DNA from 3 places in the Aeribacillus sp. FSL K6-8394 genome. Region 3 is predicted to be linked to each of the others. Evidence: riboswitches for the same ligand, from Rfam matches in the RefSeq annotation. Region 3 holds a riboswitch; each other region holds the start of a gene.

Region 1 (10,723 bases), 2.0 Mb from region 3:
ACAGATTGCATGATGTAATTTGTCAATGACATGCGTCCAACAGGCGCAATCTTCTTAACAATTTGCCGACAGATTGGGTGAAAATATAAAAATATGAGAGAGATCACATAAAACAACATGAGAAATGGTGCACCGAACACCATGTAAAAACTATTTTTAGCGGTGACCGCAAAAATATTTAACGGAAGCCCAATGATAAGCCCGAAAAACCAGATGGCTGTTAATAACCTTCGATGCTTCTCCGGTTCTTGAAAAAGCTTTTGTTTCGCAAATATCATGCCAACTAAAAACATGCTGATATATGGGAGCATGTTTATTATATAGACAAGCGGTTGAAAAGGCCACATGCCAGACATAGACATGTAAAAAAGCCGATCATGAATACGCTGATGGAAAATATCAGTAAAACTTCCGTTTTGATATGAATGGATTGCGTTTCTTGCCTCCTCTTCCAGTAAGGCAGCCTGCTCTCTTTTTTGGACTAAAGCATCCTCACCATTGGATACAGCCGTCATCAAACCAATAAGGAGCAAATATAAACTAAATAAACATACAGTCCATACCAAAAGGGTTTTCCAGGAACACTTCCGGAAAAAAAGGAGAAGAAACCCCAGCACAGCATAATCCATTAAAATGTCTCCATCCCAGATGAAAAATGAATGAATTAGTCCAAATACAAAAAGCACCACCAGTCTGCGTATATATATAGAAACAAAGTTCCTGCCGTTTCCTAAAGCCCGTTCCTCCATGATGATGATTCCAAATCCGAACAATAATGAGAACATTGTAATAAACTTCATTTGTACAAATATTTCCAAAATATTTTTCGTTAGAAAATCCCATGTTCTCCATGTTTCAGTAAAAAAATTTTCGCTGCCTATTTGGTATAAATATACATCTGGATAGCTGAAATGCGCCATATTCACAAGTAAAATGCCAAATATCGCAGCCCCCCGCACCACATCCACTACTTCATAACGCTCACGATTAAGATTCAAACCAAAACCCCCATTCTGAAAAAAGTTCTTATTGTTAACGCCCTTTTTTCATTATTTTTTGTCCAAAGGCTGCATTTCAGCTTTATCGTGTTTAAATTTATTTGAATATAGCGAAAAAAGAATGACAATTTTCTTATAGTCTATTATGATAGACATAAGATTCGAATATCAACAGATCCACAAGGGGAGCTATATGCTGAGAGTGGACGGATATTTCGTCCAGACCCTTTGAACCTGTTAGTTAATGCTAGCGTAGGGATGTGGAAGTATACTGATCCATGATACAGCCTTTTTCCCCCTTATGGATATTTGTTGATAGCAAATAATATACAGGGGGGTTTATTTTTGGAAAAAAATCGCTTATTACTATTAATAGAAGCAGCAATCTTTGCAGCATTGGCAGTTATACTTGATCTTCTCCCTTCCATTCAATTATCATCAGCCATTTCTATATCCATTGCCATGGTGCCTGTACTCATATTATCGTTTCGATCCGGTGCAAAGATTGGCTTCATTTCCGGCTTTTTATGGGGATTATTGCAAATTGTATTAGGTGATGCATACATCCTGACGCCTGTTCAAGGCTTCATCGATTTTCCTTTATCGGTTTAGCCGGTCTTTTCTGCAAAACTATCCAAAATAAGCTGAAAGATGGAAAGAAAAGCTCTGCTCTTGTTTTCATCATCTTTGGCGTCTTCATCGGAGCTTTTGCACGTTATTTTTGGCATTTTATCAGCGGTGTCTTTTTCTTCGGAGAATATGCACCAGAAGGAATGTCAGCGGTCGTTTATTCTTTGATCGTAAACGGCATTACGATGATAGGAGCGTTTGTATTATGCGCTGTCGTTACTGTTATTCTCATTATGGCAGCGCCAAGATTGGTTGTAAAATAAACAAAATCATCCTCTGCAAAACATGCAGAGGATGATTTTGTTTATAGGGTAAATACTTTCGTTTCAACAGTGTATTTTTTTAATTTTTCACGGCTTACATGAAAACCGATCCCCGGGTTATCAGGCAAGGCAATTTTTCCATTATAAACCGATATTTCCGGTTCAATAATATCTTCTTCCCAATACTTAGATGAACTGGATATATCTCCTGGCAGTGTGAATTGTTCAAGTGTCGCTAGGGATATATTATGGGCCCGTCCAATCCCTGATTCAAGCATCCCTCCGCACCAAACTGGAACATTTTGCTCTTTGCAAAAATCATGGATTTTTTTTGCTTCTGTCAAACCGCCAACACGGCCGATTTTTATATTCATAATTTTGCAGCTTCGAAGTTCAACAGCCTTTCGAGCATCTTCGAAGGAGCAAATACTTTCATCTAAACAGATCGGTGTGTCCAATTCTTTTTGAAGTTTGCTATGATCCACAATATCATCGTGCGCAAGAGGCTGCTCAATCATCATTAATTGAAACTCATCCAATTGTTTTAGATGATTTATATCTTTTAATGTATAGGCACTGTTCGCATCAGCCATTAAATCCAAGTTCGGAAAATGCTTCCGTATTTCCTTAACTACTTCAATATCCCAACCTGGTTTAATCTTTATTTTTACTCTCTTGTATCCTTCCTCCTGATATTGTTCAATAAGACTGATTAAATCTTTTATTGTTGGCTGAATACCGATGCTCACCCCAGCTTCAACTTCTTTTTTCATTCCCCCGAGAGCTTGTGAAAGAGGTATATTTTGCTGTTTTGCATATAGATCCCACACGGCACCTTCCAAAGCCGCTTTTGCCATATAATTTCTGCGAATAAAACGAAACGATTCAGCCAACTCACGAGGATGATGAAACGTCGTCTTTGATAAAATCGGAATGAGGAAATCTTCGATCATGTGCACAGTTGTTTTCACGGTTTCTTCTGTATACCATGGAATGGAAAAAGCAACCCCTTCTCCAAAACCGGCTGCACCATCATCATCCTTTACTTCTACGATCAACAATTCGCGATCGTGAATGTCTCCATAGCTAGTAGAAAATGGGGCTTTCAAACGCATCTGTAATATATGCAAAACAATTTTCTTAATTTTTATCAATTAAGAGCATCTCCTTTTTTAGCCAAGCTCTCAGCTAAGTTCGACAAAATCATTCCCATTCGCCAGAGGGCTCGATATTTCCCGGAAAATATTTCTTAAAATAGCGAATCCACTCGAACGTTTGTTTTACACTAATTATAAAATAAACGCTTTCTTAATGTAAAGGAGCAAGGGATTTCTTTATTTCCCTTATTGTTTATTGAACTGCAAAAATCTCAAATAAATAATGAGATCAATCGTAGAAACGAGTCTCATCATGAGATTAATTTTTCCACTCAATAGTTGTCTTCTTCTCTTTGTTGACTAGCAATTTAAAAACATCAGGTCTTGCATAATGCCCAACAGGATCAAAATCAAACTGGCTATAGGCGATTTGTTTCATATCCAGTTCTGCAATGATGATGTCTTCCTTGCCAAATACGGGCTCTGCCACATATTCGCCCAACGGTCCAACAATCGCGCTACCACCTCTGCTCATTACTTCAGGTGAAGAAGCAAGTTCATCATAACAAGCCAAATCTTTCGGATACATATCTTTTGTCACATATTGATTGGCAGACAAAACAAAGCATCTCCCCTCCAAAGCAATGTGGCGGATTGTTGACTGCCAAGTTTCCCTTGCATCAGCCGTTGGGGCAATATAAATTTGAATTCCTTGTGCATACATCGCAGCCCTTGCTAACGGCATATAATTTTCCCAGCAGATTAGCGCCCCTATTCTTCCATAAGGGGTGTCAAACACTGGTAATGTGCTTCCATCCCCTTCCCCCCAAACAATCCGTTCTGCTGCAGTCGGTTTTAATTTGCGGTGTTTTCCTAACAACTGTCCGTCAGAATCGAAAAATAAAACAGAACAGTAAAGAGTCCCGCCGCTAAATTCATTATCCCTTTCTGTAACGCCTATCACAAGGTAGACACCTGCTTTTCGAGCCGCTTCGCCCGGTTGTTCCGTCGTTTCGTCCGGAACAGCTACAGAATTGCTCCAGTATCTATACCAATCCTTCCTCCCTTCAGCCGAACGGCTCCCAATCGTTGTACCGAAAGATATGCCTCTAGGATAAGCGGGAATAAAAGCTTCAGGAAATACAACAATCTTTGCTCCTTTTTCAGCAGCTTGATGTATGAGGCTAACCGCCTTTTTTGTCGTGGCGTCCCGGTCCATAATAACAGATGAGGCTTGTATAACAGCAACTTTAACCTTTTGTGCTCTGTTCGACATATTCTTCCCCTCCACCAAATTGAAAAATCTAAAGCCATCTTAAATGCCGAAGCTCATGAACCTTCAAAGTCAATAACCTTCGGAAGTTGCCCCCTATTCATCTTCCATAAAAAATCTGCACAGGAAGGAAAACACTTTGAATAATCCTCTTTTTAAGCATAGAAGGGCCGGCCCATGTATTAGAGTTCAAAATAATTGGATTATGTTTTTCCATGAGAGCTTTTCATGTGATATCTCATCTGAAGTAATTTAATGGTAATTTCTTAGCATGCTCCTTTGTACAATACAGCTGTGGCTGAGTGTCGAACTAACTATCAACACTTAATTCTATAGAAGCATTAAGCGTAAAATATGAAAAACGGTTTGAATTGGAGTATATTATTCATAATAAAAATGTTCAAAAATTTTTGGACCATCCAATCAAAGATTTTGTCAATCATCCAATTTCAATACTGCAACAGCCATTTATCCAAGATGAACCATAAAGTGAAATAAATTTGCCGAAAATCGCACATCTATTTTAAGGGTTTTCAACTTCAAGTAAAGAAAAAATCGGGCAGGACAGCTTTAAGCATTGCGTCCATGTTACAAAAGATAATGATTTTTCAGCAGCGTTCAAATCATGTGCTAAAAACTCCAAGTCAAAATAAAAGTGGATGGGTAAAATGTTACTGAATTGGATGGGCATTTTTCTTTCATCTAGCGTTATAATTAATGTTTGAACAGGTTCAAATTTTGATGGATATAACAACATTTTCGATTATGTTCAATAGGAACATTCTATAGATAAATAACAAAGAACCTGGTTAACTTGCCGTATAGCAGGAAGTGCCAAGCAAATCTAAAGGGTGAAGCATATGGACTGGAAACCGGATCGAAATGCAAAAAAGCCTATATATAAACAGCTGGCCGAATATATTGAAAACGGAATTGCGGATGGCACATTTCCCCCTGATAAACCGCTGCCTTCTGAACGGTTTTTGGCCAATAAGCTGCAAATAAACAGAAGCACAGTTGTGGCTGCATATGACGAATTAGAATCAAACGGACTTATCGAGAGAAAGAGAGGAAGCGGAACAACAATCAGCAAAGATATATGGGGCATGACAAAGAAGCGTGTACCAAGCTGGAATCGGTATATTGAGGCAGGATCGTTCTTGCCGAATTTACCTGTGACCCAGAGAATACGCAAAGAGATGGAAGAGCATAAACTAATCAATTTAGCTAGCGGTGAATTGTCGGAAGATCTTTTTCCAATCGACTCCTTAAGAGAAATCATTTCGACAAGGTCATTTATCGGAAGCCTAGGATATGATCATCCTCAAGGGAATGAGATATTAAGAAAAACTATCACAAAGCATGTGAAACGATATCGGAGAATTGAGACAAATCCGTCTTCCATTCTCATCACATCAGGAGCGCAGCAAGCTTTATATTTAATCGTCCAATGCTTATTAAAGCCGGGTGATGCGATAGCATTAGAAGAGCCTTCGTATTATTACAGTCTCCCGGTCTTTAAATCAACCGGAATTAGACCTTTCTATTTACCAGTTGACAAAGACGGTATAAACCCGGATGATTTGCTTCTATTGCATAAAAAACATCGAATCAGGATGATCTTTTTAAATCCTGCTTTCCAAAATCCATCAGGCGCTTTCCTTCATAAAAACCGGCGGGAAAAAATATTGGAAATATCGTCTGAGTATGGAATACCGATTGTTGAAGACGATCCTTACAGTTTAACGTCCTTTAATGGGGAAGAGACCTACCCGCTAAAATCAATGGATAAGCATGGAAATGTCTTATATATCAGCTCATTGTCAAAAATTGTTGCTTCTGGTTTGCGAATTGGTTGGGTTATTGGACCAAAGCCTGTGATTGAAAGATTGTCTGATGCCAAACAGCAAGTGGATTTCGGTCATGCCAGCTTTACTCAATGGATTGCCAATGATTTTCTGGAATCTGACGACTTCGATGCCCATATCAACTGCTTAGTCAAACGGCTCGAAAACAGAAGGGATCAAATTGTCAAAAGCCTTCGATTCTACTTAAAAGACGATGTTGATTTTTATATCCCACAAGGAGGCATTCATTTATGGTGCAAAATAAAGAAAGACTTTAATGAGATCCAGCTGCTAGAAGAGTCGATCAAGCGCGGGGTTATTTATGTTCCGGGCTCAACGCTTGGATCAAGTACAAAATATGTCCGTTTTACCTTCGCAAGAGAAAATGAAGAAAATATAAATGAAGGAATAAAAAGATTTGCTGATGCATTTTATAATATTCAGCATAAATAAATTCCTATTTTCAGGTGATTATCAAAATTCTCTACCACAATGTAAAGAGACAGGGAGATGGTTTTATGTATAGTATGTTATTGACCGTAGGCATTATTATTTGTGTACTTGCACTCATTTTAACTGCGTTTATCGGAAAAGAAGTAGGAAACAAAATAGAAACATATAAAGCGATCGGGAACAGTCCCCATGATGAACTTGCAAGGTCAAGGGAATATGAAACAAGCTCCTTTCGCAATGTTCGCTCGTTGACATGGATTTATACCTTATTGTTTATTGTCATCCTCATTGTATGTCTTATTTTTCTGTTTTAATGCTAAAGAAACGAACCTATGCAAACAATAATGAACTAAATATATTTAAACCGAAATCCTCGACTAACCCTTGCTAACGAATGACGTTTAGCATGGTTGTTAGTTGAGGTTTTTTATTTTGGTTTTCATTGAATTTTCATAGCTCCAAAAACGTTTTTCGCCAAAATTTTTTGACAATATATATTTACATTTATTTCAAAAAGTGATATCATTTTAATATAAAAATAATATGAGAGGGGCAATGAAAGTTGAAAGAAAAAAAGGCATGGTTTATTGACGGGTTTATTGGAATTGTATTAATCGTTGCACTTTTGCTCGGAGCAGCTTTTACATTTATCCAGGAGTTTATTGTTCTTGCAATTGTATTGGTTGTTCTTGCCGTACTGCTTGGAAGCGGTCTTACCATTGTACAGCCGAATCAAGCAAACGTTGTCATTTTCTTCGGACGTTATTTAGGAAGCATTCGGAAAAGTGGCCTTGCCTTAACGGTTCCATTAACTATTAGACAAAAGGTGTCCCTTCGCGTTCGAAATTTTAACAGCAAAAAGCTAAAAGTAAACGATGTGGAAGGGAATCCGATTGAAATTGCTTCGGTCATCGTCTTTAAAGTAATCGATTCCGCAAAAGCAACTTTTGATGTGGATGATTATGAAGAATTCGTGGAAATCCAAAGCGAGGCTGCCATTCGTCATGTAGCAACGAAATATCCTTACGATACGTTTGATGACCACAATATTACATTAAGAGGCAACGCCGATGTTGTTTCAAAAGAGCTGGCAGATGAATTGCAAGAACGGTTGAACGTCGCTGGAGTTGAAGTAATAGAAGCTAGACTGACTCATTTAGCTTACTCGACTGAAATTGCCAGCGCCATGCTTCAGCGCCAGCAGGCAGCCGCCGTTTTATCTGCGAGAAAAAAGATTGTCGAAGGAGCCGTCAGTATGGCCCAAATGGCTGTCGAGCAGCTGGCTAGCGACGGAACGATTGAGCTTGATGAAGAAAGAAAGGTTAACATGGTGAATAATTTAATGGTTGCGATCATCTCCGATCGCGGCACCCAGCCGGTCATAAATACCGGAAGTCTATATTAATGGTTGTGTCGCACCATGGCAAAAAAGAAAAATTTCCCTTTAAGAATCGATCCTGAATTGTATGCCGTTATTGAACGTTGGGCGCAAGAGGAATTCCGCAGCGTCAATTCCCATATTGAATTTTTATTGCGGGACGCTGCTCGACGCGAAGGAAGGTTAAAGAAAAAAAAGGAGAAAGAATAAAACATCGATCATCTTTTCCGCAAGTCGAAAATTGGCTGCTGACTTCCTTCAGATCTTGGCGCCCTAGACACCCTTGTCTTAAACAAAATACTGCTGCTTTAAAGCTTGGCGAATGTACAGATGCCCAGCACATACAAAAAATCCCTTATGGAGAACCATGAGGGATTTTTTATGAGTGAAGAACTTTTTCTAAATGTTTCACTGTTGGTGTTAAATTAGCAAAGAAATACGCTTCGCGGAGTCTGCGGGAAGGTGCACTATGCATGAGATATCCGGCACTTCCGTGATGAAGCATGTTTGCCTGTACAGCTTCAAGGGTTAAATAAGCAGCTTCCAAACGTATCTTTGCAATTTCTTTCCAGTCGAGTCTTTGATCGCTGAACAATGCATGAATGTCATCTTGAATTTTGCGCTCTTGTGTTTTCAATTGACCCGGCTGTATTTTCAAAAAGCTGTTGCAGCCATTTTGTTTATTAATAACCTTTTCAATGGAGGCGATGGAAGATCGTATAACACCTAAACCAAGAGGTATTTGATATAAAATGAAAACCGGGCGGATTTTCTCCACAAAAAGATCCGCATCGTCAGATAAAACCCACTGATTCGGGACAAAAACATCTTGAAAAGTACAAGAATATGTTGCGCTTCCATTTAAACCTAGAAAATCATTTTTTTCCTTTAATATTAATCCTTCTGCATTGCTCGGAATGAAGCACATGATTCGTTTGTGTTCATCCACCTCAGCAATCACACCGAACCAATGATTGTCACCTAGATTGGATACATTCGGCAAAACACCTGAAAGTATATAACCATCTTCTTTAGGTTTTGCCTTTAAGTGCAATTTTTCAAGTCCTGCATAATATTTCATCGGATTCGATAAGCCTGTTGCACCTAAAATTTTTCCACTCTCCAGCAAAGGGAGCAATTTATTTTTTAATGAAAGATTGTTGGAATTTCGTACATAAGTTAAAGCGGCCAGATGGCACCATAGACAAAATGCAGTCGTCATACACCATTTTGCTGTTTCTTCTACCACTTTCATTTCCTGTAAAATATATTCCTTTTGCGACTTATGATTCGTAGAGAAAAATCCAGCTTTCCCTAGCTCCCGCAAATATTGCTCCTGGTAAAAACCTTCCGCATCAATTTTTTTCACATATGGTTTCAATTCTTTTTCAATTAACTGCTCCAACGTTTCAACTTTTTCGTCCAAACTATTCATTTCATTCATCACCCGCGTTCATAATGTCCGAAATCAGGCATTCCAATTATTATTAAATAAATAATTCCTACGTGTTTAGTCGGTTTAAAGTCATTTTATTATATTAGGTTCAAAAAATCAATCTTTATTTTGCCGCCCCTTCTATTTTTTTGATAAAGATGAACCTGTATATGTATTTCAAAAGAGCTTTGCAAAAAAAAAGACAATAAACCAATGCTTGGTTTATTACAACTTCCTGAAAGTAGCCGGCATCCGCAAGCTACTTTCAGATAAAAATCGAAAAAATATAAAAGCAAGTGGAGAGAAACGCATTGTTTTTCTCCACTTGCTTCATTTTAGGGATTTATCGGACAGCCCCGCCTCTTAAAAAAAGGTTATTAAAATTTATTATTTATCTGCCAATATTTCCGTAATGGAGTCAATTGGTGTTTTTACTGCGTTGCGGGCACGCTTAACAGCCTCTTCATCTGGTGCATCGTAGAAGCAAAGGCATTTTGTCATATCTTCACAAACATAAGTTCTCGAAAATGTTACTTCAGGAACTTCTTGATAATGTACAGAGTTTTTCTTCTTTCTCTCCAAATATTGTTCCATTGTCAAATCTTCTGGTAAATTCCATTCAACCAAATAATTGACAACTTCATTATTTTTCTTTACATCTTCGAGTTCTTTTCCAACAAGACGAACTTGTTTTACTAGATGAATAGGTATATGAATATCTTTTAACGTTTCAGTGGCAGCTTTTTGATTTTCTGCTTCAACAATAAAGAATGCGCGTGAGAAATCCTTTGATACTTGAAGTTCAATTAATGATGCCTGATTTTCGTTTAATTTTCCTTGAAGCTCTGAAACTTTTTGATCTAATTCCTCTTTTGCTGATACAATACCATTTAAGGATGATTCAATTAAGTATAGCGCCATATTTTTATCCCCCACTTTTTTATTATCATAAAGTCATTTTAATATACTTAGTTCAAAAAATCAACTTAATCACTTTTAAATTATTTTATGTTAAAATGGATTGTAACAAATGGAGGAGATTAGTTTATGAAAATAAGATATGATATCCCTTGCAACATCGCGCAATCACTTAATATCATTGGAGATCGTTGGACACTGTTAATTATTCATGAAATTTTAAACGGAAATGCACTTTTTAATGAAATTAAAAAAGCTTTACCGGGAATTTCTTCTAATTTGCTTTCGGAACGTCTCAGATATTTAGAAGAAGAAGGCCTTGTTCAATCAGAGCTTTATTCACAGCATCCACCTCGATACCGCTATGTATTAACACAAAGCGGAAAAGATTTAGAGCATGTTTTCAATGCACTTATTATTTGGGGAAGCAA
Region 2 (10,723 bases), 1.5 Mb from region 3:
TGAATGGATCGTTTAATAAAATGCACCAATCCTTTTTCAATTGTATTTTCAATCGGAATAAAATAAACGGTTTTCCCTTCAGCTGATTTGGCATCAAAAGACGCACAAATAATCGACAAGATGAGCAGCAGAGCGCAAATAGCGAAAAACTTATTGTTTGATTTCAGGCCTCTCCCCCCTTATTTTTTGCCTAATATTATTACGGACAATTGCGCAGAAAGTTTCAAAAATCAACAATTCTACAAACATCATGAAACACTAGCGTCGCATTAAAGTAATTTAACACCTTAAAATAAACAGAATTTTCTGAAATATAATCCAAACACAAAAAAATCCTTTATAATGGTTGGGTGGTAGTAAACCATCCAAATCCAATACAAAGGACAAAACCATGGATAAGTTTACACGAAAAACATCATTTGAACAATGGTTTTCACCGATTAATCGTCCATTATTTGACGACCTAGTGAAAACACATCAATTAAATCACTATACCAAGAAACTTTATATGGCTTCATTTATGAAACTGCTTTTGTATGCCCAACTCCATGAAACCGAGAGTTTACGGGCGTTGAGTGACGCTGTCTTTTTAGAAGAATTACAACAAGCAACGGGATTGGAATCGATTAGTTTTTCACAGTTAGGGAGACGAATCAATACCATCCCAACTGAGTTCTTTCAAACGATTTTTCTCGATTTAGTGGCACAAATTCATCGGAAAACCAATTTCCAAACAAGAAGAAAAGTGACAACGCCTTTGAAAATCATTGATTCGAGTACATTACCGCTTAATTTGACCAATCATTAAGTGGGCAGAGTTTCGAAAAACAAAATCAGGAGTAAAGCTTCACTTACGACTTGTTTTTATGGAAAAAGGACTCTCCTATCCAGATCAAGCCGTACTCACGAATGCCAACGAACATGATCGTGGTCAACTAGAAGTATTCGTGGATGACAAAGAATGCATGTACGTGTTTGATCGTGGTTACTTGGATTATGGGCGCTTTGATCAAATGACGGAAGATGGCTATTTCTTTGTGACCCGTTTGCGTAAAAACGCTGTTGTCCGAGTGTTAGAATCCTTTTCGTTACCAGAAGATTCACCCGTATTCTCTGATGAAATGGTTGTCATTGGAACACCACAAAATCGTTCTGAAAACGTGTTTCGCTTACTCAAATTGCATGATACAAAAGGAAATGAGCTTCATTTACTGACAAATCGGTTTGACATGGACGCAGATGAAATTGCAGAAACCTACCAATCACGTTGGGCAATCGAACTTTTTTTCAAATGGATGAAACAACATCTGAACATTAAAAAGTTTTTTGGTCACAGTGAACAAGCTGTACACAATCAAGTGTACGTAGCCATGATAGTGTACTGTCTGAATGTTTTAGCTCAGTTGAACACAAATAGCGAACGCAGTTACTTACAAATTAGTCGCTATTTGAAGGCTTCTTTGTGGAAATCCGCTCACATTTGGTTACGAAAAATCGAAGGAAACGGCGTCCCATAAAGGTTTGCCAGTCGTTGTTGCACAAGTCATAGGTTATAGTAAAAAAATGGATGTTTACTACCCTCGCTTAGGTGTTTTCGTTTTTTCTCTAAAGTCCAGAAAAAATAAAACTGAAAATTCAGACATCATTTATGCGACGGTAGTGATCATGAAACGAAAAAATATTTTCATTATTTTTCATATTATGTTACTATTCACTAGCGTTGCATTAATTTAATTCGAAAATTCCGAATTGAAAAAAGTCCATAAAAAAATCCTTTATAATGGATGGTACAGGTGGTCCCTGTCCAAATCCAATATAAAGGATGAAGCCTATGGACAAGGATACACTATTTTCTTCATTTGGTAAATGGGTCACTCCTCTCAATTCTGTTAAATTTACACAAAGAATTGAAGAGATGAAACAAGATAAATATACGAAAAAATTAACCACAAAAGCGTATTTACTTTTGTTTTTGCATGCTCAACTTCAACAACGAGAAGGACTGCGCGCCATCGCCGATGATGCGTTACTGGATGATTTTCAGCGAGAATTAGGATTGACATCTATTAGTGCTTCACAACTTTCTCGAAAACATCGCCAAGTAAAACCCGAATGACCCGCAGAAATCTTTCTGGATTTAGTGAATCAAATCCGCCAGATGTCCACGAATTCCTCCAGTCAGGTGAGTGGCTTAAAAATCGTGGATTCTACGACCATTTCACTGAATCTGAAAAAATATCAATGGGCTACGTTTCGCAAAACGAAGTCGGGAATTAAGGTTCATTTACGACTGGTGTTTGTCAATGAAGATACGGTTTATCCGGAAAAAATGGTCATGACCCCAGCAGGGAACAATGATCGAACACAAATGGAACAACTGATCGACGAAACAGATGCCATGTACGTGTTTGATCGTGGTTATGTAGACTACGAAAAGTTCGATTATTACTGTGATAAAGGCCTCTTTTTCGCCTCCCGTCTGAAAAAGAATGCCTATGTTCGATTTCTTGAATCGTTCTCTGTCCCATCCAATTCCTCTATTTTATCTGATTCGATGGTGGTCATTGGGACACCACAAAAACGAACGGAAAATGTCTTTCGATTAATCGAAACATTCGATTCGGACGGGAATCGAATTCGAATCATTACGAACCGATTCGACCTAGATCCAGAAGAACTTGGTGATATCTATCGTTCTCGATGGGCCATTGAACTATTTTTTAAGTGGATTAAGCAACGTTTAACACTCAAACATCTTTATGGAACGAGTCCAGAAGCTGTAGAAAATCAGGTTTACTTAGCTCTGATTTCTTACTGTTTACTCATTCTTATTCAACTTGAAATGAAATCGAAACATTCTCTCACCCAGATTTATCGTTGGCTTCGCGTTTTTCTTTGGAAACCAAGTACCGTGTGGGTGGAACGAATTCAACGGGAATGAGTTGAAAAAAGTCGGCGAAGCGCAGTAGCCATGTAACAATAAAACAAATACATTTATTACCAAATGGATAGTGATCACCTTTAGTTGGTTACTGCCTTGTTTTTCGTTTATCATAAAATATTTTATTCAGAAAATTCTGCATAAAATGTTTTTATTTTTTATGCAACGCTACTGGTTACTATTAAAAAAAATATATAACCATCTACTAGGGGTGTCCAATTAGCTGGACTGAGAGAAGAACGCGCCTGAAGTTCTTCAACCCTTTGAACCTGATCTGGATGATGCCAGCGTAGGGAAGTAGGTAGCGGGAGTATTTGTATTGCCTTCTTTTTCTATATTGAATTGATCGGGTTCGTGCTAAAGCGAACCCGTTTTTATTTTTCACATCCCATCTCCCCTCCTATTTTTCTATGCACATCTTCAGATAAAAAAATGGAGGAGGAGAAAAATGAAACATTATTTCGAAAACATGCAGTTTCCAGCAAGCAAAAAAATTTATGTGACTGGGTCAAGACCCGATATTCGGGTTCCGATGAGGGAAATTCAATTAACTCCCACGAAAACGGAAGCGGGAACGTTTGAAAATGAACCTGTAAAGGTTTATGACACGAGCGGTCCCTATACAGATCCTGATTTTCAGGCAGATATTCATAAAGGTTTGCCGGCTGTGCGCAAACAGTGGATTTTAGACCGTCATGATGTTGTAGAATATGATGGGCGCCAGGTAAAGCCTGAAGATAATGGATTTCGCAATTGGGAAGATCACAATATTGCCACACCTTTTCATCGAAAGCCTTTCAAAGCAAAAAAAGGTGCTGTCGTTACACAAATGCACTATGCAAAAAAGGGGATCATCACCCCAGAGATGGAGTTTGTGGCGATTCGTGAAAACATGGATCCTGAATTCGTTCGTCAAGAAGTCGCTGCCGGCAGGGCCATTATTCCGTCCAACATTAATCACCCGGAAAGTGAACCGATGATCATCGGCCGGAACTTTCATGTAAAAATTAATGCCAACATTGGCAATTCAGCTGTAACATCGTCAATCGAAGAAGAAGTTGAGAAGATGCTTTGGGCCATCCGCTGGGGCGCTGACACAATTATGGACCTGTCAACAGGAAAAAATATTCATGCAACAAGAGAATTTATCATCCGCAACTCGCCCGTGCCGGTTGGAACCGTCCCGATTTACCAAGCGCTCGAAAAAGTAAATGGCGTTGCTGAAGAGTTAACATGGGAAATTTACCGTGATACATTAATTGAGCAAGCAGAACAAGGGGTCGATTATTTTACTATACATGCCGGCGTGCTGCTTCGCTATATCCCTTTGACCGTCAAACGGCCGACCTGAATCGTATCCCGCGGCGGTTCGATCATGGCGCAGTGGTGTATGGCGCATCATCAAGAAAACTTTTTATACACTCATTTTGAAGAGATTTGCGAAATTTTAAAAACATATGATATTGCCGTTTCATTAGGTGACGGCTTGCGTCCCGGATCTATTCGAGATGCCAATGATGAAGCGCAATTTGCCGAATTGAAAACGCTCGGTGAATTGACGAAAATCGCCTGGAAACATGATGTCCAAGTCATGATCGAAGGCCCTGGGCACATTCCGATGCATAAAATTAAAGAAAATGTTGATTTAGAAAATGAAATTTGCAAGGAGGCTCCTTTTTATACCCTCGGTCCATTAACGACCGATATTGCTCCCGGCTATGATCATATTACGTCAGCCATTGGAGCAGCCATGATCGGCTGGTACGGAACGGCCATGCTATGTTATGTAACTCCGAAAGAGCATTTAGGCCTTCCCAATAAAGAGGATGTGCGCCAAGGTGTTGTTGCTTATAAAATTGCAGCCCATGCCGCAGATTTGGCAAAAGGGCATCCAGGCGCCCAAATAAGGGATGATGCTTTATCAAAAGCCCGTTTTGAATTCCGCTGGAACGACCAATTTAATCTTTCTCTCGATCCTGAACGGGCACGCGAATATCATGACGAAACTTTGCCGGCAGAAGGAGCGAAAATTGCCCATTTTTGTTCTATGTGCGGTCCAAAATTTTGCTCGATGAAAATTTCCCACAATTTAAGAAAAATGGCCGGTTCAAGTGATTCTGATTTCGTTCAGGAAGGTTTGAGGCAAAAAGCAAAAGAATTTATAGAGGGCGGGTCATCCCTTTATCGATAAATAATTTTCAAACTAATGCTCCTAGAAGCTTTAATGGCTTCCAGGAGCTATTCATTCATTAAACGTTTGATCAATCCCGCTGGTTCAATCGGAGCTAAACTTTTATGATATTCATCCACTTTCGATAAAAATTTTGATAGCTGCTTAGATTGCAGCGCTCGAATAATGGAGGCCGAAATATTTGTTTCCTCTTGCCAATTTCGAAAATCAAACACCATCCCGAATTTTGTTAATTTCTCCAAATTTATTTCTTCCTGTCCTGGAAGAGTGTGGTACACAAATATAGGGATATTTTTGTATAAACATTCACTGATTGTCACACCACCGGGCTTTGTCACGATAAAATCGACGCGATTGTACAGATCGTTCATTTGTTCTCTTGAAGAGATGTAAGGTAAAGGAGTAATTCGTGGATGGTTTTGTTTTATTAATCGATCATAAAGCTTTCTGTTTTTTCCGCATAACACCATATAATGGATATCATCATCGCGGCTGATTTTTTCCGTTATCTTCTCTATTGAACCGACGCCTGAACTTCCTCCCGAAATTAATCCTCGATAAAAACGCATGCTATGTACATGTTCATCTTTCCTTTTTGTAATAGTTGGGTGAATAGGAATCCCTGTAACAAAAATCTGTTCTTTTTTTATACCTTTTTCGAGCAAATAATCTTTCATATATGAGTGACCGACAAAATGATAGTCAATTTCTCTTTTTCCCCAAAGATGATGAATAAAAAAATCTGTGTATACATTGATAACAGGGATGTTGATTTGAGAAAAGGCTTTCAGCCTGGCAAGCAAGTAGGAAGGAAGAGCATGAGTACAAACAATCATTTTCGGATTCAATTCATCAATGATCTTTTTTAAATGCCGGAGAAAAAGTGCCTCATAATGGACAAACCTTTTGCCGCTATTTTGTTCCGCGAGCACTGACCTGTGGTACATATGGCTGTATGATTTAGGAAAACGGCCAATCCATTGCAAATAAAAGGAAGATATCAGCCTTTCTATTTTTCCAAATTTCGATGACAAAAGGTCCATTTTTTCGCAATGAATGTCAGGATCAAGCCGTAACAACCCTTCCATCAGGGCATCAGCTGTTTGATGATGGCCTGAAGGTATGGTCAAAAAAGGAAGATATAAAATTTTTTTCATATCGCTCACCATTGTTATTGATGGAGTTCTTTAAAAGTTTTTTCTTAATTTCGCATGGCTATTCGAAAAAATTTTTATAAATAAAAACAATTCGTATGCTAAAAATAAACTGTAAGAAAAAAAGTGAAAGGTGTTGCAAATGGGAAGGTTGAGATATTGTTTTTTTAAGTTTTGGTGCCTATTGGATCCCATTTATTACCTTTGTTCGCGGCTTGAGTATGTGAGGGACAAGGAGAATAATCGTGACATTTTCCGGGTTCGATTGACAAAATATAAAGGAAGGGAAATAATTCTTTCAGACGGTACAAAAATTAAAAAAAATGATCTTCTGTTAAAAATACATCTTCATAACGTCTATTTAATGAAGGAACTGAATCGTTTTAAGAGCGAAATTCAAAAAGGAAGATACATTTACTCTAAAACAGAAAAAGGGCTGCCAAATATCGTTCAATACTTGCGGAATCATTCACAATTTCATAATGTGAAAGGGATTATTGGAATAACTATTTTAAATAAAGGCTCTGAACGGCTGGGCTTTGAAACGTTTTCCATTCAAAATCCATTTTATAAATGGTATAAGCTTTTGACATTTACCCCTATGTATTTCATCATTCAATATCGTTTCGATAGCTTGAAGCGGCCGCCGAAATATTTAATGATGTCAAAAGAAAAACTGCTCAAACTATATGGATAGAACGGTTTTCCCTTCATCAAAAAAGAGCGTATGAACAGCTCAGGCGCCGCTTATACGCTCCGTCATGTTGATCCCGTTGATGTTTCAATGAAAATATTTGGGTTAACTCCGAAATAAATCCTTTCCCTTTCAGAGCAAATAGTGCTGTCGTTTTTCCCTGTTCTCACAGCCAGATAGACGTGTGCTCCCTTTTCGAGAGGTTTTCCTTTATTGCCGCCGTATTTTCCCGATAATCTTCATTGAGACCAGCGATCTTTCCGAATGTTTTCCTTCATTGTTGCCCTCTGCTCAATTTTTTGCGGACATTTGCATAGCAGTTATATTCTTTCGCCGACAAGCTTGCTATCAACAACTGAACCACTATTGATGAATTGCAAGGCAGCTACATTCATTAATCGACTGCCGCAGTCCATAGGATGAATCCGCTGCAAAAACTTAAAAGCTTGCCGCACATAGAAAGCGGCAAGCTTTTTACTCGAATTATGAAAGCAAATCCTGAACCAATTTATTGACAAGCGAGCCATCTGCTTTTCCTTTTACTTTTGGCATAACGGCTCCCATTACTTTCCCCATATCGGATTTGGACGTTGCGTTCACTTCCGAAATTGTTGTTTTAATAATTTGTATTAATTCCTCTTCAGATAATTGCTCAGGCATATATTCAGTTATTACTGCAATTTCAGCTTTCACTTTTTCAACTAAATCTGAACGACCTGCATTTTCAAATTCTTGGAGGGAGTCTTTACGTTGCTTTAATTCTCGAGAAAGTACCGTTAATTCCTCTTCTTCAGTCAACTCACTTTTTCCGAGTTTAATCGCTTCATTTTGCAAGGATGCTTTTACCATGCGAATGACTGAAAGGCGATCTTTCTCTTTATTTTTCATCGCTTGCTTCATATCTTGATTTAAACGCTCAAGAAGACCCATAATTAATATACACCCTCTTTTAATATTTACGCTTTCTTGCAGCTTCAGATTTTTTCTTGCGTCTTACGCTAGGCTTCTCATAAAATTCGCGCTTTCTATATTCCTGCAAAGTACCAGTTTTTGATACTTGGCGTCTGAAGCGGCGAAGAGCATCCTCAAGCGATTCGTTTTTACGTACGATCGTTTTAGACATCCTTTTTCCCTCCCTCCGAACAAAGCCAGTTCATGTTCCTTATCAAAAAGAACATTTACTAAGTTAGTATAATATAATCGATTTATTTGGTCAATGTTCAAAACATCTTTCCTATTCCTTATGACTTTTTTTATCGGACAGGTTTACAAGACTGTTTCATATCAGCTTTTGTATGGAAGAATTTCCAAATTCATCATGTATATAAGGAAATGATTCAAGATCGTTTGAAAGCCGCTAAACAGCTGTCTGAAAAAATATAACTAGTTCGATTGAAAAAAATTACTCGTTCATAAGGTCTTATTGTGACACCTTGTCCATAGACTGTTGATGAGGTGGTTTTCATGGGAATGCAATTGCTGTTATTATTTTTTTCTTGTTTCCTTTTATTTTTTTGCGGAATGGCAATGATGAAATACGGATTTCAGCAAATGTCCCATAGGCAGCTGGAGAAATGGCTGTACAACTGCACGAATGCCCCAATCAAATCCTTTCTAACCGGCATGATTGCAACAGCTCTTGTTCATAGCAGTTCTCTAGTGATGGTGATTACAGTTAGTTTTGTTTCCGCTGGTTTGTTAAAGTTTAAAGATGCAATTGGAATTATTTTAGGTTCCAATGTCGGGACGACCTTTACGACCGAATTTCTAGCCGTTGAAATAGATGACTATTTAGGGATGATGTTTGCAATTTCTCTTCTTCTCATGATTTTTAAAAACAGAATTTTATTTTCATTAGGCTGTTCATGCTTCGGCATATCGTGTATTTTTTTAGCTTTGAACGGGTTTGAAAAAGCTGCTTTTCTTTTGTCTGACCTGCAGGTTATGTCTGATCTGCTTGCCAAATCGAGTGACCATTTGCTTTTTTCTGTCGGAATAAGCGCGGTCTTCACCGGAATTATTCAATCATCAACTGCATTAATCGGAATTGTCATGAGCTTTATGAACGAACAGCTGCTGCCATTAGAAACAGGATTAGCTTTTGTTCTCGGCGCAAATATCGGCACCTGCATTACAGCTTTATTGGCCTCGATCGGCTCTAAACAAGAAGCGAAATATACTGCTTTTGCCCATCTTTGGCTGAATGTGTTTGGAGTGATCCTGTTCGTTCCGCTTATTCCTTTTTTCGCAAATAATTTAAAATTGTTAACAAATGAACCAGATTTCCAAATCGCTCACTTTAGTCTGATTTTTAACTTGATAACTTCTTTAATCATTCTCCCGTTTGCGAATCAATATGCAAATTTTGTATTATGGTGGACAAAAACTATTTCAGCATGGATAAAAAAATAATCCCGCAACAAACTGCGGGAAAACTTTTTTAAACTAAATGTAAAAAATCCAGCAATTCTGTGATTATAATAGATTAACGTTCACTTCCTTTTATAATCGCCACTCCAGAACTAGTACCAATTCTTGTCGCACCGGCTTCTATCATCATGATCGCAGTTTTATAATCGCGGATTCCGCCAGATGCTTTCACGCCGAATTTCGGACCTACTACTGCACGCATAAGCTTCACATCGTCAACTGTTGCACCACCGGTAGAAAATCCTGTCGATGTTTTGACAAAATCTGCTCCGGCTTTTACAGCTAGCTCACACGCTTTTCTTTTCTCATCAACATTTAATAGACATGTTTCAATAATCACCTTTATCAAAGCTTTTCCGTTTGCCGCTTCAACGACAGCACGAATATCTTCTTCAACTGCATGATAACGCTGATCCTTTAATGCGCTGATGTTTATCACCATATCTAATTCCGCTGCACCTTTTTGAACCAACTCTGTCGTTTCATATGCCTTTACTTCAGTAGTTGTTGCTCCAAGCGGAAAACCAATCACTGAGCAAACTTTCACATCTGATTTTTGCAGCAAATTAGCTGCTGTTTCCACCCATACGGGGTTAACACAGACAGATGCAAATCCGTACTCCTTCGCCTCAAAACAAAGCTTTTCAATATCTGCCTGCGTGACATCCGGCTTTAAAACAGTATGGTCAATATACTTCGCAATATCCCTTTTCATGAGAAGGCTCCCTTCATAAAAAGTGGTACAGCTTACATCAAAGTCTGTTTTACACAAGAAAAAGCTAGATTAAGAAGACTTCTGTAAATAGTCTTCATCGACTATACGGACTACTTGTCCTTCATTATATGGATAACCAGCCTTAGTTAATTTCACCTTCACAATTTTCCCAACCATCTCTTTCGACGCCGGAAAAACAACTTTTAAATAATTGTCCGTATATCCTTCATATTTGCCGCTGTCTGGAGCTTCTTTATAAGGTTCTTCTGGAATAACCTCCAGTACTTGTCCCTCAAATTTTGAGGCATATTCTTTTGCTAGTTGATCGCTTAATTCGATCAGCCGGTGTACGCGTTCGTTTTTTATGTCTTCGTCAACTTGATTTTCCATTCGGGCAGCTGGTGTTCCTGTCCGCTTCGAATAAGGGAAAACATGAAGCTCAGAATAACGGTGTTCTTTAACAAAGTTGTATGTTTCCATAAATTCTTCTTCCGTTTCACCCGGGAAACCTACAATCACATCAGAAGTTACCGCAAGCCCAGGCAAAGCTTCTCGCAGCCGTTTCAGACGCTCAGCATAAAATTCCGTCGTATATTTA
Region 3 (10,723 bases):
AGCCCAGTCGGCAATTCTTTCGGCATGAATGCGTTCAATTCTTGAAATGAATCAGGTGTTTTTAAACATATATCCAAAACTTTTGGAATAGGATAAAATGGTGACCATTCTGCCAAACGGGCCCAAAAAGCAGCATCACCGTTATGCCAATATTCAGGCGAATCGTCCCAATATGAACCGTATTTCGCCAGTATGAGCGGCAACAGTGAAGCTCGATGCATCACCGAACAATGATCAACAAGATTTTGAGGTTTTGTTAATATCCCGTTTGTTTCCCGTACTTTTTCATACACGGTTCTTCCGCTTTGATCAATTTTTCGGACAAGCTGTTTTGAATAGACAACACCATAAGATGGACTGTTATTTAAAATAGTTGTCATTTCAGAAAGCCGTTCCGGCAAATATATGTCGTCATCCGTCAAATAAGAAATGTAGTCGCCGGATACTTTTTCCAACGCCTCATTAATCAATGTTGCGTAACGTGTTGTTTTATGTCGATCCTCATCTCGAATGCCGCTGTCAAAATATTGAATTCGTGAATCTTGCAAAAAGCCTTTTATAATTCTTTTTGTCTTATCATTGGAATGATCGTCCATGATCAATAGCTCCCAATTGTCATATTTTTGGGCAAGCACGCTTTCAATCGCTAGATGAACCGTATCCGGCTTGTTATAGCTCGTTAAAATGATGGAAACCTTCGGCTTCATCATCTCACACCTTGCTATTTATTTTGATGAAAAGCAAATAGATTGGCATCCACCCATGATTCATACGTGCCAGCATCTGACCAAAACCCTTCCACATAGGAAAAACCGATCGTTCCCTTTTCCAAAAATTTTCGGTTTACATCTGTAATTTCATATTCTCCTCTTAAAGACGGCTTGATCTCGTTGAGCACGTGAAAAACAACCGGTTTATACAAGTAAATGCCTGTAATGCATAAATTGGACTTGCTGTAGGTCGGTTTTTCGACTAAATCCGTGATTTCCTTTTTTTCTTTATCCAAAAAAGCAACGCCATATCTCGACGGCTCATCCACTTCTTTTAAAAAGAGCTGAGCTTCATTCCCGCTCTTTTCAAAAGATTTCAAAAATGAGCTTAAATTCATTTCAAAAATGTTATCCCCCAGCAAAAGCACAAATGGATCGCCATTCGTAAAAAATTCAGCCTTTCTAACACCATCTCCAATTCCATTTGGCTCCTTTTGAATCGTATATTGGATATTTACATTTAAACTTTCTCCATTTCCAATAATTTTGAAAAACTGTGGTAGATGTTCTTCATTAGTAACAATTAAAATATCTTTAATTCCTGCTTCTTTCAACCTTGAAATCGGCCAGCATATCATTGGGAATTTTCCAACCGGAAGTAAATGTTTATTGATTACATTCGTAAATGGTTTCAATCTCGTCCCTTTTCCTCCTGCCAAAATGACGCCTTTCAAAACCTTTCACTTCCTTTACGATGCAATTCCCGGAGATATTCCGGTAAACAGTTCATTTCAAATGGCGCTAATCAAGCAAATGTTCAATAATTCCAGCCAAACCTGAGATCGCTAATATGACCGTAATTGGATGGAAAATGGCGTATAAATATTCATTTCCAAAAAATAAAATGGCGGCACACCATATTCCTGTGCACCAATAACAGCTTAAAAGCTCACCGATCCACAGTCGAATCCCTTTTCCTTTCGGTTTTAAATAAGAAATGGTTTCTCCGTCCTCCCCTTTTTCCTCCACAATTGTTAAAAAAGGAGCCCGCAAAAATGAAGCGATTTTATCAAACACTATAATTCTCGTTAATCGAAAAGATGCCAATGCAGTGAGAACAAATGAAAACCAATACCACTCCATGGAATCAATTCTCCTTTCCTTCACCAACATATGTTTTGAATATTTAAAGCGTTCAAATAAAATAAAAAAACCCGGCATAACCGAGTTCTCCATTTTAATTCCCTAACACTTTTATGTCTAAAATACTTTTCGATTTTATTTTCAAAGGTTCATTTTGATCAAATGTACGGATTTGAACGACATCGTTTTCCTTTGACAAAATAATTCCTTTGTATGTTTTCTCTACTGTTTTAATTTCACATACGTTTTTATACACATGCTCCGGAAGACTTGAAAAGAAATCGATCTTTTCATGAACCGTCATATTTGCCAATTCTCTTCTTCTTTTATAAATCTCTTCTTTCGTCCATGTACTCTTTACCGCTTGCTTAGAATTATTGGCAATTTTTTTTAATAACGTCGACTGCATGGTCACTTCAGGTTTTTTTATATTCGGCTGGACAATATACATCAAAGGTTCTAATTTTTCTTTTTTAATCAAGTTTGATCGCCACCCTCAAATATGATTTCTCTCATTATTTTATGACACGATAGAATGAAATCATGACGGAAATCTAACTTTTTCTTATGACAAAAGAGCATTTGAAAATCGCTGCACATTGAGACAAAAAGTCGTAACAGAACATCAACAATAAATCCAAGCTTCACGGCTTGAAATAGTGGCACCTTGAAGCTGACAGCAAAATTTCATTTTATCCTGCCATAAAAACATCCATGAGTAATTTTACTCCCCACCCATGCATGAAAATCCATCATTCCTTCCCATAATGGATATGAACGCAAACAGTTTTGAAAGACGTTCTCTTTAATGGTGGTTCGACCCTGTAATAAAAACTGTTTGAGTCCATTTGGTGTTCCACCCATTGTCAGCCCTTTTCGTGTGAAAAGGTGACTACGAACAGAAAAATGCCTAACGTGCAAATGGACTCCCTGTTTGCGAATTTATCGATGGAAGGAGTAAGAATCATGGATGTTCTTTATCATCGTTGTGCAGGATTAGATGTCCATGCCGAAACAATTGTCGTTTGTGCTCTTCTTGGAGAGGAAGAACACGTTCAAAAGGAAGTTGAAACATTTCCTACTTTCACGAAAGACTTGTTTCGTCTTCTGAAATGGTTAGAAGATCGTGGTGTCACTCATATTGCGATGGAGAGTACGGGCGTTTACTGGAAACCTGTGTTCAATATTTTGGAAGATTACTTTGACATTACACTTGCCAACGCTCAGCGAATCAAAAATGTACCGGGGAGAAAAACCGATGTTTCCGATGCAGAATGGATCGCCAAATTGTTGCGTTACGGATTGATCGAGAAGAGTTTTGTACCTCCTGAGAACATTCGAGAATTACGGGATTTAACTCGCTTGCGCAAAAAATGGATCGGGCAGTTAACCGCGGAGAAAAACCGCATTCAAAAAGTGTTGGAATGTTCCAATATCAAGTTAAGTTCCGTGATTTCGGATGTATTTGGTGTATCTGGGCGAAAGCTACTGGAACGTTTAATGAAACAGGGATACATCGAAGAAACCGAAGTCGATGCTTGCATTCACAGGAGTATGAAGAGGAAAAAACAACAAATTCAGGATTCTCTCTTTGGTACATTGACCAACCATCAACTGTTCATGATTCGCCAATCGTGGAAGCACATCGAATCGTTGGAAAGTTTACTTCGAGACATCGAAGAACGAATCGACCAACTCTTACAAGTATACAAACAAGAGATGGAGCTTCTTGTGACCATACCGGGGATCAAGAAGGAAACCGCTGCCGTGATTATCGCTGAAATCGGAGTCGATATGGGACAATTTCCAACGTCTCAACACCTCGCTTCATGGGCGGGAGTCGCGCCGGGAAATCATGAAAGTGCTGGAAAACGAAAAAGTACCCGAACGACGAAGGGGAATCCGCATATCAAATCGGCGTTATGTGAGGCGGCTTGGGCTTTGTCTCGATGTAGGAATCAACGTTTGGCAGCGAAATATTGGTCATTGGCGGCACGCAGGGGAAAGAAAAAAGCACTCGTTGCGATCGCGCACCGAATGCTTACCATCATTTACTGCATCATTTCTCGAAAAGAACCGTTTCGAGAGCAGTAAATAAATTAGTATAACCAAAAAGGTTCAGAAATATACGAGATACCTAAAAATAAGGTAGCTCTGCTTTCCTATTGCCTTTTTTTGGTCGTTAATAGGGTATCCAATTTGATTGTGGGGTATACCGCTTCAGCCATGGTTAATTGATTTTCACAGAAAAAAGATTAATCTTGTGCGAGTAACGCACACAGATTAATCTTTTTCAGCTAACTTAATAACCTAAAATATGAAAACCTGAATCAACATGAATCGTTTCCCCTGTAATGCCGCGGGAAAGATCGCTGAACAGGAACAACGCCGTGTCTCCAACTTCTTCTTGTGTTGTGGTTCGGCGCAGCGGAGCACGTTCTTCTATTTCCTTCAGAATTGAATTAAAATCACTGATACCTTTTGCCGAAAGCGTACGAATCGGACCAGCGGAAATGGCATTGACGCGAATATTTTCTTTACCTAGATCGTTCGCCAAATATTTCACGCTAGCATCCAATGACGCTTTCGCAACTCCCATTACGTTGTAGTTTTGAACGACTCGCTCACCGCCCAAGTAAGTTAATGTAACAATGCTTCCACCTTCTGTCATCAAAGGACGGGCTGTTTTCGCAACCGCCGTTAAAGAATAAGAACTGATGTTGTGGGCCAACAGGAAGCCGTCTCTTGTTGTGTTCAAATATTCACCGCTCAGCTCTTCCTTATTCGCAAAGGCGATACAATGAGCGATACCGTGAATCACACCAACCTCGCTTTTAATTTTTTCAAAACACTGCTCGATTTCTTCATCCTTTGTTACATCACAAGGAAGCACGAGATAATCTTCCCGTCCTAACGAATCTACAAGCTCTCGAACCGATTTCTCCATTCTTTCGCCCACATATGTAAAGATCAATCTTGCTCCTGCTTCATGCAAAGAGCGGGCAATTCCCCAAGCAATGCTTCGCTTGTTTGCAACACCCATGACCACAATGTTTCGGCCTTCCAAATTCAATTTCATGGAAAATCCTCCTAAACATTATTACAAGTTATTAATACCTGATCATAATTATAAAGGACAAAAGAGAAAAAAGCCAGAACATATATGTCCGGCTTATGTTATTTCGAAGCAGCTAAATTTCTTTTATATGCCCAATGATTGGTAGGACCGTGGCCGCCTCCAATGCCTAGTGCATTTTCTACAGCAAGATGGATGAACTCTTTTGCGGTTTTTACGGCTTCGATAACGTCTTTACCTTTGGCGAGCTCAGCTGTCAGCGCAGCAGAAAAAGTGCAGCCTGTTCCGTGCGTATGCTTTGTGTTTACATAGTTGCCTTTAAATTCATAAAAATCATGCCCGTCAAACAACAAATCAATGATTTCGCTGCCCGACGGCTGATGTCCTCCCTTTATGATCACATGCTTTGCTCCCATTTGGCAAATTTTTTTCGCAGCTTCTTTCCGATCATCAAACGATTTTATCTCGATGCCCGTGATCGCTTCCGCTTCCGGGATGTTCGGCGTCACAATAAACGAAAGCGGAATTAAGTCGTTAATGAGCGCGTTGATGGCAGACTCTTCAAGTAATGGATGTCCGCCTTTTGCAATCATTACTGGATCAACGACAATTTTTTCCCATCCATGCTTTTGAACTTTATTTGAGACGGTTTGGATGATTTCTTGATTAAAAAGCATTCCTGTTTTGACCGCATCTGGCGATAAATCTTCAGCAATTGCATCAAGCTGACTGATCACCCCTTCAATCGGAACAGGGTAGACGCCATGAACACCTAATGTGTTTTGAGACGTAACGGCCGTGATCACGCTCATTCCGTATACATCCAACTCCTGAAAAGTTTTCAAATCTGCCTGAATTCCCGCGCCTCCTCCTGAATCGGACCCGGCAATCGTCAACGCTTTTCCAATGGCCATAAACACACCTCCATTTAAGCTCCGAAGTAACGTTGATAAATAGCTTTTGCTTTCTCTTCTTCCTTAGTGCCGTGAATTAATGCTCTTCCGTCTTGAAAAAGCACAACGCGGAAATCATCCGCCTGAAAGGAAATTAAATAAGCATTTCCTTTTAAGTCTTTCACGATCGGACGCAAACGATTGGTAATTTCTGATAGCGAAATCTTCTGTTTTTGCTGCGGACGTATTTGTACGGTATTCCTTCCGCACAAAACCGCTGTTTTTAATCCATTTTCAACCGACAAATATGGATATGTCGGGTGATGTCCGCACGATGGGCAGTCGGCCTTTTTTAATTTTGTCATGTCCACTGCAGAATGCTCCCTTGTCCAAACATCAAATGAAACTAACTGCTTGGACACCTCTCCGCTGACTAAATATTTCAGTGCCTCTGCAGTTTGATAAGAGGCGACGATTTGCACCGCCGGGCTGATCACGCCAACTGTATCGCACGTCATTCCGTCAGACGGAATCGCTTGGAGCATACAATGGAGGCATGGTGTTTGTTTCGGAACGATGGAAACGGTCATTCCATAACTTCTCACTACTGCCCCATAGATCCAAGGTATTTCGTGCTTCATCGCTAAATCATTGATGAAAAATCTCGTTTCAAAATTGTCAGTCCCATCGATGATAAGGTCGACATCCTTTACATGTTCAATAAAATCAATTGAGAAATCGCCCACAATCGCTTCAATCGAAATGTTCGAATTGATTTCCTGCAAATGTTTTTTGGCAGCAACCGCTTTTGGCAGCTTTTGTTTCGCATCCTCTTCCGTATACAGCTGTTGACGCCCGAGATTGCTCCAATCGACATAATCACGGTCAATGATGGTTATTTTACCGATTCCAGCACGGGCTAACATTTCAGCGCTTGCACAGCCGAGTGCTCCAGCTCCAACAATGAGCACATGGCTTTTCAGCAATTTTTTTTGTCCCTCTTCTCCAATAGGAGAAAACAAGATTTGGCGAGAATATCGTTCCATTATGTCGTTAACATTCCTTCCGTTGGACTGCTTGCTTGTGCATACCGTTTTTTCGGAATGCGTCCTGCTTCATATCCAAGTCTGCCTGCTTCAATCGCCAGCTTCATTGCCTTCGCCATTTTCACAGGATCCTTTGCACCGGAAACAGCTGTATTTAATAAGATTCCATCTGCTCCCATCTCCATGGCGAGTGCGCAATCTGCCGGCGAACCGATTCCGGCATCAACAATGACTGGAATATTTGCTTGCTCAATAATAAATGATAAATTGAGAGGATTGACAATTCCTTGGCCTGATCCGATCGGAGATGCTCCCGGCATGATGGCATGAACCCCTAATTCTTCAAGCTTCTTCGCCAGAACAACATCGTCTGAAGTGTATGGAAGAACAATAAACCCTTCTTCCAATAACATCTCTGATGCCTTCAATGTTTCAATCGGATCAGGGAGAAGCGTTTTATCATCTCCAATTACTTCCACCTTAATCATATCACATAATCCTGATGCCTTCGCAAGCTTGGCGATTCTGACTGCTTCCTCCGCAGTTTTTGCTCCGGCCGTGTTCGGCAGAAGCGTATATTTTGATAAATCCAACATCTCCAAAAAATTTGGCTGTGAAGGCTCGTAAATATTCATTCTTCTGACGGCAAATGTCAAAATTTCAGCACCTGAGGCTTCCACCGCTTCTTTTTGTATCTCAAAAGACGGATATTTTCCAGTTCCTAACATCAATCTCGACTGAAATGTTTTATCACCTATTTTTAACATGAATCATCATCCCCCTCCAACAAAATGGACAATTTCAATTTGATCACCATCATGTAATGTCTGGATACTGTATTGTTCTTTTGAAACAATTTCACCATTTCGTTCAACGACAACAATTCTTTCCTGTAATTGAAAAAAGTTCAGCAAATCTTCTATGTTCCGAACACTATTCTCCACTTCCATCTGCTGGCCGTTGATGCGAAGTTTCACTGTTTAATCACCTCCCTTTCGCATCAGAAAGCAATCGGTTTAAAGAAAAGCTATGAACATAACGCTCATATTGATTCGTTTTCAAAATCATGTCTTTTACGATCAAGCTTGTAATCGGCGCTAGAAGAATGCCGTTTCGATAATGGCCGGTCGCAAAAAAGATTCCCTCATGCTCCGGGTGCTCGGCAAAATACGGCCAGCCGTCAGCTGTTTGCGGCCTGAGCGACGACCAAGCACTAACGACCGGTTCAGACCCGATTTCTGGCATCATTTTCTGAACCTTTATCATTAATTCGGATACTCCTTTGACTGTCGGATGCGTATCCCAGTCGTTTTCATAAGAAGTTGCTCCAATAATAACGGTGCCGTCTTTTTTCGGTACGATATAACAGTGCTCGTAAAACACTGTTTTGTTGATCACCAGTTTTTTCGGTTTTATGGCTAAGCATTCTCCTTTAACGGGCTTCATTGGATTTCTCAGCCCCAGCTTTTCAAAGAAAAAGCCACTCCAAACTCCGCTTGAAACGACGACTTTTCCACATATCAAAACTCCTTGGGAAGTGACAAGCTTGTATGCTTTTCCCTCTTTAATCACGTCGAAAACAGGACATTGTTCAAAAATAGATGCACCATATTTTCTAGCGCCTTTCGCATATGCGCGGCAAACAGATGAACCTTTCACTTGGCCGTCATGTTTAAGCCAAAGAGCTCCTGCAATGTCTTTAGAAACATGCGGCTCATTTGCCAGTACGTTCTCCCTTGAATGCCATTCTAGCTCATCCTCATCTGCAAGCGATTGCAGGGAGCGGCCTTCTTCCTCAGTAAATGCAAGCCGGTACATGCCTTCCTGCACAAGCTCGATATCTACACCGGATTGTTCCAACAGTTCGTTTGCAAGGCTCGGGTATAAATTTCGGCTCTCTAAGCATAACTCAAAAAATATGTCTCTTTTTTCATTTTCCGAATGGGCCCCCAGCATTCCGGCTGCAGCAGATGTCGCTTTACCTCCGATTTCGCCGCTTTCAAACACGGCGGTTTTCAGCCCTGCTTTCGAAAGCTCATAGGCAATCCCTTGACCGATGACCCCTCCCCCGATGATTCCAACATCAAAAACGTTCATTTTAAAAAGCTTCTCCTTTCCTGAAAAGTTTGGCAGCGCTCTCTGGGTCTTTGGAAGAAAAGATATAGGACATAACGGCAATACCGCTTGCTTTTTTTTCTAAAACTTTTTGCATATTATCAGGCGTGATCCCACCAATGGCGATAATGGGAATATTGACGTGTCCAACGATTTTTCCGAGCAAATCTGTTCCCTTTGCCGGAAGTCCTTTTTTACTGTTCGTTTCAAAAACGTTTCCGAAGAAACAATAGTCTGCTCCGTCTTTTTCTGCTTTTACTGCTTCTTCTAATGAATGGACGCTGACTCCGGCTTTTATTTGCGGAAAAGCACTTTTCACTTTTTTTACCGGCAGGCCGGTTCCCGGAAGATGAACATTTTGAACGCCTGTTAGGAGCGCAACATCGAGCCGATCGTTGATAACAAGCTGTTCTCTCCTTATCCCGTTTGCCAAAAGCTGTTCTACAAGATGAATGATCTCACATGGTCTTTTATTTTTTTCTCGTATATGAACGTAATCAACATGATCTGATATGGACAAAATTATGCGTATTAGCTCGTTGACTGGTTTTGTTCCGTCTGTTACGGCATGAAGCTCCAACATGTACATTCCTTTCATGAGAAAGACGCCCACACTCGTCTTTCAAGGTTCAAAACTGGAAAGCAGCTGTCCAAGGGTGAGACTGGAAACAATAAAAAACCACCTTCCTTGCTGGAAAGTGGTAATGGAATATCAGACATATGTTTCAAATTCCCACTTCCCTACGCTGGCATCATCCAGATCAGGTTCAAAGGGTCTTAAAGTCAACACTTTAATCTCAGCCTTTCCAAAGGCTCCCCTAGTGGATGCTTATTAAATTTTCATACTAATTTCATGCTATCACAATTTGTTTTGTTTGCAAATATTATTTACTAAATTCCAGCTCATCTTTTAACTCATTTACATATTTGCGGGAACCCGTTACAATCAAGCGGTCCCCTTTTTTCAATTCGGTATCGCCGTGAGGCACAATGGAATCTTCACCTCGAAAAATCCGGACAAAGATACAATCTCCTGTAAACGGAAAGTATCGAAGCTTCATTCCATCATATTTTCGGTTATTCATATTAATTTGATAAAGAGAGTTGTCTTGGTTTGTTAAGATCCGCATAACGCCAGGCGATTCGATCAAAGCCCTGAGCAGCGTTTTTGTTGACAGCATGACGGAAAATACGCTGATCCCCTTTTCTTTTAATATTTGATCCAACTCCGGGGAAGAAATAGAGGCGATGACCTGTTCTACGCCGCATTCTTTTGCATATGTCGCAATTTCCGCATTTCTTTCTTCATCCCCAGTAGCCACTACCACTATATCAGCTTCCATTATGTGGTGTTCATTCAATGATTCTATCGAATAGTCTTTCAATTCTTCAATTTTAAACACCGATTGAGCAGTCCCGTTTTCGATTTTGTCTTGCTGTGTATGATATACGGTTGCTTCATACAAATTTTTATCCAATTCTCTTGTGACTGGAAGGGTCATTTGATTTGCACCAATAAAAGCAATTTTCTTTTTTGGCTGCACCGCCATTTTTTTGGGGAATAATTTTTTAAATCCTATCGGCGTGATAATGCTTGTTAACACGGCAACTACTATTAATGCGTCAGCCATTTGCTTATCAATCAGTTCGATTCGCTGTCCAATTTCAGCTGCCGCAATAACTAATGATAAAGTGGCAGTCAACAAGAACGCCGCCGCAATCGTTGTATTCGTATCATAC

Evidence for each region. Region 3 has a riboswitch for thiamine pyrophosphate ahead of tenI (thiazole tautomerase TenI). Riboswitches for the same ligand answer to the same signal wherever they lie in the genome.
Region 1: it holds a riboswitch for thiamine pyrophosphate, as region 3 does, so the genes downstream of both, thiT (energy-coupled thiamine transporter ThiT) here and tenI (thiazole tautomerase TenI) in region 3, are expected to answer to the same signal.
Region 2: it holds a riboswitch for thiamine pyrophosphate, as region 3 does, so the genes downstream of both, thiC (phosphomethylpyrimidine synthase ThiC) here and tenI (thiazole tautomerase TenI) in region 3, are expected to answer to the same signal.

Annotation. Positions count from the first base shown of each region.
Region 1 covers NZ_JBBPAA010000001.1:2,178,802-2,189,524, forward strand. Annotated here, with positions in the region: gene NSR00_RS10380 (DUF418 domain-containing protein) at 1-998, opposite strand, end outside; TPP riboswitch at 1,171-1,274, shown strand; partial or broken gene thiT (energy-coupled thiamine transporter ThiT) at 1,344-1,891, shown strand; gene menC (o-succinylbenzoate synthase) at 1,933-3,042, opposite strand; gene NSR00_RS10395 (carbon-nitrogen hydrolase family protein) at 3,308-4,264, opposite strand; gene pdxR (MocR-like pyridoxine biosynthesis transcription factor PdxR) at 5,122-6,561, shown strand; gene NSR00_RS10405 (hypothetical protein) at 6,627-6,875, shown strand; gene NSR00_RS10410 (SPFH domain-containing protein) at 7,124-7,966, shown strand; gene NSR00_RS10415 (Arc family DNA-binding protein) at 7,982-8,149, shown strand; gene NSR00_RS10420 (acyl-CoA dehydrogenase family protein) at 8,319-9,374, opposite strand; gene NSR00_RS10425 (DUF4242 domain-containing protein) at 9,762-10,295, opposite strand; gene NSR00_RS10430 (winged helix-turn-helix transcriptional regulator) at 10,422-10,723, shown strand, end outside.
Region 2 covers NZ_JBBPAA010000001.1:1,610,056-1,620,778, forward strand. Annotated here, with positions in the region: gene NSR00_RS07605 (NfeD family protein) at 1-119, opposite strand, end outside; partial or broken gene NSR00_RS07610 (IS4 family transposase) at 392-1,517, shown strand; partial or broken gene NSR00_RS07620 (IS4 family transposase) at 1,832-2,941, shown strand; TPP riboswitch at 3,139-3,254, shown strand; partial or broken gene thiC (phosphomethylpyrimidine synthase ThiC) at 3,390-5,132, shown strand; gene NSR00_RS07630 (MGDG synthase family glycosyltransferase) at 5,180-6,289, opposite strand; gene NSR00_RS07635 (YkoP family protein) at 6,429-6,983, shown strand; gene NSR00_RS07640 (GatB/YqeY domain-containing protein) at 7,464-7,910, opposite strand; gene rpsU (30S ribosomal protein S21) at 7,930-8,103, opposite strand; gene NSR00_RS07650 (Na/Pi symporter) at 8,445-9,392, shown strand; gene deoC (deoxyribose-phosphate aldolase) at 9,466-10,125, opposite strand; gene mtaB (tRNA (N(6)-L-threonylcarbamoyladenosine(37)-C(2))-methylthiotransferase MtaB) at 10,195-10,723, opposite strand, start outside.
Region 3 covers NZ_JBBPAA010000001.1:134,627-145,349, reverse strand. Annotated here, with positions in the region: gene NSR00_RS00650 (glycosyltransferase family 2 protein) at 1-707, opposite strand, end outside; gene NSR00_RS00645 (sugar nucleotidyltransferase) at 722-1,444, opposite strand; gene NSR00_RS00640 (DUF1360 domain-containing protein) at 1,512-1,853, opposite strand; gene NSR00_RS00635 (CotO family spore coat protein) at 1,948-2,334, opposite strand; gene NSR00_RS00630 (IS110 family transposase) at 2,820-3,947, shown strand; gene fabI (enoyl-ACP reductase FabI) at 4,156-4,932, opposite strand; gene thiD (bifunctional hydroxymethylpyrimidine kinase/phosphomethylpyrimidine kinase) at 5,031-5,843, opposite strand; gene NSR00_RS00615 (ThiF family adenylyltransferase) at 5,858-6,871, opposite strand; gene NSR00_RS00610 (thiazole synthase) at 6,868-7,635, opposite strand; gene thiS (sulfur carrier protein ThiS) at 7,642-7,845, opposite strand; gene thiO (glycine oxidase ThiO) at 7,853-8,965, opposite strand; gene tenI (thiazole tautomerase TenI) at 8,967-9,581, opposite strand; TPP riboswitch at 9,705-9,813, opposite strand; gene NSR00_RS00590 (monovalent cation:proton antiporter family protein) at 9,868-10,723, opposite strand, start outside.